2 regions of the Cupriavidus sp. 86D6 genome follow, and region 2 is predicted to be linked to the other one. Evidence: riboswitches for the same ligand, from Rfam matches in the RefSeq annotation. Region 2 holds a riboswitch; the other holds the start of a gene.
What was found. Region 2 has a riboswitch for glycine ahead of gcvT (glycine cleavage system aminomethyltransferase GcvT). Riboswitches for the same ligand answer to the same signal wherever they lie in the genome.
Positions count from the first base shown of each region.

Region 1: it holds a riboswitch for glycine, as region 2 does, so the genes downstream of both, AC3G88_RS24515 (D-amino acid dehydrogenase) here and gcvT (glycine cleavage system aminomethyltransferase GcvT) in region 2, are expected to answer to the same signal.

Region 1 covers NZ_JBYPSB010000015.1:89,818-93,192, forward strand. The annotation lists gene AC3G88_RS24515 (D-amino acid dehydrogenase) at 204-1,472, opposite strand; glycine riboswitch at 1,636-1,734, opposite strand; gene AC3G88_RS24520 (M20 aminoacylase family protein) at 1,794-3,005, opposite strand; gene AC3G88_RS24525 (MFS transporter) at 3,059-3,375, opposite strand, start outside.
Region 2 covers NZ_JBYPSB010000006.1:353,659-357,033, forward strand. The annotation lists gene gcvH (glycine cleavage system protein GcvH) at 1-68, opposite strand, end outside; gene gcvT (glycine cleavage system aminomethyltransferase GcvT) at 181-1,308, opposite strand; glycine riboswitch at 1,398-1,519, opposite strand; glycine riboswitch at 1,541-1,628, opposite strand; gene AC3G88_RS17135 (YMGG-like glycine zipper-containing protein) at 1,722-1,946, opposite strand; gene AC3G88_RS17140 (UvrD-helicase domain-containing protein) at 2,229-3,375, shown strand, end outside.

The DNA of each region.
Region 1 (3,375 bases), on a different contig from region 2:
ATTTTGAAAGCCCTGCTCAACGAGCAGGGCTTTTTCATTTCCGGCCCAGAAAGGGCAGTCCCGGGCTTTCGCCGGGCTGGCCCTCTCCCCCGACCCCTCTCCCGCGAAGCGGGAGAGGGGAGAACACCAACGGCATATCGACGGCGGCGGTTTGCTCCCCTCTCCCGCACGGCGGGAGAGGGGCGGGGGAGAGGGCGGGCGTATCAAGCTGCCACGCCGCCCACGCCCTGGCCCACCGCAACGCGCGCGTCCTGCGTCGCGGCCTGCCGGACCACATCCCCCACCATCTCGGCCGTCACGGCCGATAGCGTCCAGCCCAGGTGTCCGTGCCCCGTGTTGTAGAACACGTTGGCGGCGTGGCCACGGCCTACGCGCGGCATCATGTTTGGCATCATCGGACGCAGGCCGGCCCAGGGCACCACGCTGCGCGTGCTGACGCCGGGGAAGCAGGCATGCACCCAGTCGACCAGCGGACGGATGCGGTCGGCGCGGATGTCGCGGTTGATGCCGTTGAACTCCGCCGTGCCGGCCACGCGGAAGCGGTCTGGGCCCAGGCGGCTGGTCACGAGCTTGGTTTCGTCGTCGAGCAGGCTGACCGTCGGCGCGCTGGCCTGGCTTTGCGCATCGTTCAGGTTCACCGTGATCGAATAGCCCTTCACCGGATAGATGTTGACGCGGTCGCCCAGCTGCCGGGCGAAGGCGCGGCTGGCCACGCCAGCGCACACCACCACGCCATCGAATTCGCGCGATGTGGGCAGGTTGTCTTCCGCCGACACCACGGTGGCGCGCCGCCCCGTGGTGGCCACCGCGCGCACATCCTGGTTGTACAGCGTGTGCACGCCCAGGCGCTGGATCGCCGCGGCCAGGCCGCTGGTGAACTTGTGGATGTCGCCCGTGGCGTCGCTCTCGGTGTAGTAGCCGCCGTAGTAGTCGCCGGCCAGCGTGGGCTCGATGTCGCGCATCTCGGCCGGCGTGACCGCGTGGCGCTCCAGCCCGCCTTCGGCCAGCAGCTTCGACACCCGGCCGGCATGCTCGAATCCCGCCTTGTTGCGATAGATATGCAGGATGCCGCGCCGCTTCAGGTCGAAGTCGATGCCTTCAGCGTCGGCCCAGGCGAACAGGTGCTGGCGCGCGGCGATGGCCAGGCGCGCGGTCTCGACCGTGTTGGCGCGGTAATGCGGAATCGACGCCATGAACTCGGCGAACCAGCTCAGCTTGTGCCAGGTGGGGCGCGGATTCACCAGCAGCGGCGCATCGGCGCGCAGCATCCATTTGAGGCCCTTGGCCAGCGTGGACCAGTGCGTCCAGACTTCGGCGTTCGAGGCCGACAACTGGCCGCCGTTGGCGAACGACGTTTCCATGGCCGCATAGCGATGTCGCTCGAACAGCGTGACGGAGAACCCGCGCCTGGCCAGCGCGTACGCGGTCGTGACGCCGGTAATACCGCCGCCGATCACTGCAATGGTTTTCATGTGGAAGGGTCTTTCAGGACGTCATGAGGTGGCAGTCCACGGCGCACCATGCGCTTCTCGCGGACGCCCCCTCTGTCCTTGACCTGAGAGATTCGCGAGCCGGGGCTCGCTTGCTCCTTCGGTACCGCCGGCCGACGTACAAGCCGGGGTTCTTCAGAGTTCCATGGCGATACCGGTCCTTTTGCCTGAGAGTTTCCGGGGCGGTTGCTCCTTCGGCGCCGTGCTGCCTGGCGGCAGCGACGGGCTCTCCCGATATCGCGGGGTACAACGGTGGCCACTATGCCATAGAAATTAAGGATTCGGCCATCAGGTTTGTTGCCGTCAGGCCGAAGGCACCAGAAAGCGTTGCGCCAGCCGCACCCAGGCCGCGGCGCCCAGCGGCAGCACCTGGTCGTTGAAGTCGTAGCCGGGGTTATGGACCATGCAGCCGCCGAATTCTCCTTCGCCGTTGCCCAGGATCAGGTAGCAGCCGGGCACCGCATCGAGCATCCAGGCGAAGTCCTCGCTGCCATTGAGGCCCTTGGGCGCCTGCGTCACCACGTGCTCGGCGCCCACCAGCTCCTGGCAGACCTCGGCAGCCAGTGCGGTAGGGCCGGCCGCGTTGACCATCGGCGGCGTCAGCTGGCGATAGTCGATCTGCGCCGTCACGCCGTGGGCCTGCGCGGTCAGGCTGACAATCTCGTGGATGCGGGCTTCCACCAGCGCGCGCGTTTCGGGCCGCGCCGCGCGCACATTGAGGCCGAGCTTGACCTCCTCCGGAATCACGTTGTGCGTGGCACCGGCGTGGATGAAGCCGACCGATACCACGGCGGTGTCGTCGGGCGCCACGCTGCGCGCCACCACCGTTTGCAGCGCGGTGATGATGGCGGCCGACGCGGCAATGGGGTCCTTCGAACGATGGGGCATCGCGCCATGGCCGCCGACGCCGCGGATCGTGACATCGGCCACGTCGGACGACAGGCTGACCGGCCCCTCCAGCACCCGAAACGAACCGGCCGGCACGCCGGGCATGTTGTGCAGCGCGAAGACCGCATCGCACGGAAAGCGCTCGAACAGGCCGTCTTCCATCATCGCGCGCGCGCCGCACAGGTTCTCTTCGTCGGGCTGGAAGATCAGGTTCAGCGTGCCGTCGAAGCTGCGCGACCTGGCCAGCGCGTGGGCGGCGGCCAGCAGGATGGCGGTATGGCCATCGTGCCCGCAGGCGTGCATGCGGCCGGGCGTCTTGCTGGCGTAGGGCAGGCCGGTGGCCTCGACGATCGGCAGGGCGTCCATGTCGGCCCGGATGCCCAGCCGTCGCGTGCCGTTGCCGAGCTTCAACTGGCCCACCACGCCGCTCTTGCCAATGCCGGTGTGCACGTCGTAGCCCCAGCTTTCCAGCAGCGTGGCCACCAGCCGGCTGGTGGCGCCAACCTCGAAGCCCAGTTCGGGCTGCGCATGGATCTGGCGGCGGATATTGACGAAGGTCTCGGTGTCGATGGCAGGCAACAGGTGCGGCAGCAGCTGAAACGGGGTCAGGGTCGGTTCTCGGGTCATGGTGAGGTCTCGGAAAGTCAGGCTCGCGGCGTCGCGACGGATATCGACAGGGATCAGTGTTCGCGTTTCTCGACGATGCGCAGCACGGCCACCAGGGCCAGCACGCCGCACGCCATCATGTAGAAGGCGGGGGCCATCGGGTTGCCAGTCTTCGCCAGCAGCCATGTGACGACGAACTGCGACGACCCGCCGAACACCGTCACGCCCACGCTGTAGATCACGGCCAGGCCCGTGGCGCGCACGCCGGCGGGCAGCATTTCCAGCAGCATCAGGAACAGCGGCGTGGTGCCCAGGTTGATGCTGGCGGTCAGCAGCGCGGACATGCCCAGTACCAGCGGCACGCTCGGGTAGTGGTTCATCAGCCAGAACG
Region 2 (3,375 bases):
GTGCCGTCGGCTTCGACGCGCACCCATTCGTGCGACTCGGTGTACTTCAGGTCAGCGGGGAAGTTCATGAGGTTCTCCGGGATACAGTTTGTTTCTTGTTTCATTCACCCGGTCCGCAGCAGGTTGGGCTCGAGCGGACGGGCGGAAGGGCGACCGTTTGATGTGAAGCCGGGCGATGCCTCAGCTCACGAGTGCCTTGCCATTACGCACAAACGGCAGTTTAACCACAGTCGCGGTCAGTTTGCGGTCACGAATCTCGACCTGGACGTCGGTGCCCGGCGCCACGCCCTTCGGCAGGCGGGCGAACGCGATTGACTGCTGCAGGCTCGGGCTGAACGTGCCGCTGGTGATTTCGCCAGCGCCGGCCGCCGTGATGACCTTCTGGTGCGCACGCAGCACGCCGCCCTTGTCGCGCAGGATCAGGCCCGCGAACGTCTGCTTCTGGCCGCCTGCCAGTAGCGCCTGCTTGCCGATGAAGTCGCGCTCGCTCTGCAGGTCGAGCGTCCAGGCCAGGCCGGCGTCCAGTGGCGACGTATTGATATCCATGTCCTGGCCGTACAGGTTCATGCCGGCTTCCAGGCGCAGCGTGTCGCGCGCGCCCAGGCCGGCCGGACGTACGCCCGCGGCGATCAGCTTTTCCCAGATGCCGGCGACGTTCTCGGCCGGTACCACCAGCTCGAAGCCGTCTTCGCCGGTGTATCCGGTGCGGGCGACCATCAGTTCGCCCATTTCCGGGTCTTGCACGACCAGCGCGTTGAACGGCTTGAGCGCGTCGGCCGGCTGGGTGGAGGGAAAGGCCTGGTAGACCTTGGCGCGGGCGTTGGGGCCCTGCACGGCCACGATGGCCAGCTTGCCGGTGCCCGCCGGTGCCACATCGCCGCGGCGCGGTGTGATCGTCACGCCGCTGCCAGTGGCCGCATTGCGCGACTGGATCCATTCGATATCGCCAAGGGCCGTGCTGGCGTTCACCACCAGGCGGAAGTGGTCCTCGGCAAAGAAGTAGACGATCAGGTCGTCGATGACGCCGCCTTTTTCGTCGAGCATGCACGAATACAGCGCCTTGCCCGGCGTCTGCAGCTTGTCGACGTTGTTGGCCAGCAGGCCGCGCAGGAAGGCCCGCGTGCCGGCCCCGTGCAGGTCGACCACGCACATGTGCGACACGTCGAACATGCCGGCATCGGCACGCACGGCATTGTGTTCCTCGATCTGCGAACCGTAGTTGACCGGCATGTCCCAGCCGCCAAAGTCGACCATGCGGGCGCCGAGGGCGCGGTGGATAGCGTTGAGGGGCGTGGCCTGGAGCGTCATGGATATCCTCGGGGGCGGTTCGAAAACGAAAAAAGGGTCATCCGCCGCAACGATCGGGCGCACCAATGTGCATCCAATCCGCTGCGGCGGATGACCCCTCTGTCCTCGATACCTGAGAGATTACGAAGCCGGAACTTCGTGCGCCCCTTCGGTGGACATGCTCACCACGGCGTCAGGGCAGTGGCGGATGTCGCTCTCCAGAGTGCGGCATGCATCGTGTGCATGTTGCATGCCGATCCGGTCGGTCCATGGTGCCTGAGAGTTTGCGGGTGGTTCCCCTTCGGCGGCGCAATCGATGCGCGCTCTCCCGGCCGGATGCGCGAGAATGTACGGGACCGGTCAGCCTTTGTCAAACGCGCGCCTGACGCCGGCCGGCGGCCCCGCCCCCGGGATTGGAATCGACGGCGGGCCGGTTAGCGACGGTCCTTCGTCACCACATTACCGACCACGCCGCCCACGGCCGCGCCGCCCAGCGTACCCAACGCGCTGCCGTCGGTCAGGACCGCACCGCCGAGCGCACCGGCGCCCGCGCCAATGGCGGTATTACGCTGCTTCGGGGTCATGTCCGCGCAGCCCGCAAAGCCCACCAGCGTCACGCCGATCAGGGCAACTTTCGAAAGGGTGCGAAGCGTCTTCATGATTGGCTCCTTTGTTGTCATCGAGATCATCGTTTCCGATTTGTTGATATGTCCCGGACCGGTCGCGCCACGCGCAAGACCCGTGCGGTCCTGTGAGATAAGAGGCAAGCTCCATGCCCCGGGATCCGCTGCTTTACGATTGTTACCAGCCTGAAACGCCTCTTGTCGGACGTCGCCCGACACGCCCGTGGGCGCCTGCGGCGCGTGTTAACATCGACGCCTTCGGCGCGCCACCTTCCAGGTGCGCCATGAGCCATTCCGCCTGCCACGTTCCCCAGCCCCATGACTCACGGACTCAATGCCGCGCAATCCGAAGCGGTGCGCTACCTGGACGGCCCCTGCCTTGTGCTGGCGGGCGCCGGATCGGGCAAGACCCGCGTGATCACGCAGAAAATCGCCCACCTGATCGAGGACAAGGGGTTCGAGCCGCGTCACATTGCCGCTGTCACGTTCACGAACAAGGCGGCGAAAGAGATGCAGGAACGCATCGGCAAGCTGATGGAAGGCAAGACCACGCGCGAAGGGAAGCGCATTCCACTCAAGCAGCTGACGGTTTGTACGTTTCACTCGCTTGGCGTGCAAATCTTGCGCATGGAAGCCGAGCATGTCGGGTTGAAGCCGCAATTTTCGATCATGGATTCGGACGACTGCTTCGGGCTGGTCCAGGAGCAGCTGAGCACCACCGACAAGAAGCTGATCCGCAGCGTGCAGAGCACCATCTCGCTGTGGAAGAACGGCATGGTCGATCCCGAGACCGCGCTTGCGCAGGCGGCCAATGCCGACGAGCACCAGGCCGCGATGGTCTATCGCAACTACGTGGCCACGCTGAACGCTTACCAGGCGGTGGACTTCGACGACCTGATCCGCCTGCCCGCCGAACTGTTCGCGCGCGACGAGGCCGTGCGTTTGAAGTGGCAGAACCGGCTGCGCTATTTCCTGGTCGACGAATACCAGGACACCAACGCGTGCCAGTACCAGCTGCTGAAGCTGCTGGCCGGCGGCTCGCACCTGCGCGCGCCGGCGTTCACGGCGGTGGGCGACGACGACCAGGCCATCTATGGCTGGCGTGGCGCCACGCTGGACAACCTGCGGCTGCTGCAGACCGATTTTCCGGACCTGAAGGTGGTCAAGCTGGAGCAGAACTACCGCTCGACCGTGCGCATCCTGGAAGCGGCCAACGCGGTCATCGCCAACAACCCGAAGCTGTTCGACAAGAAGCTGTGGTCGGAACACGGCATGGGCGATCCGATCGCCGTCCACCCGATGAACGACGAGGAGCACGAGGCCGAGTCGGTAGTGTTCCGCCTGTCCGCGCACAAGTTCGAGCGCCGCGCGCAGTTTCGCGATTACGCCATCCTGTATCGCGGGAACCACCAGGCGCGCCTGTTCGAGCAGATCCTGCGGCGCGAGCGCATTCCGTACGTGCTGT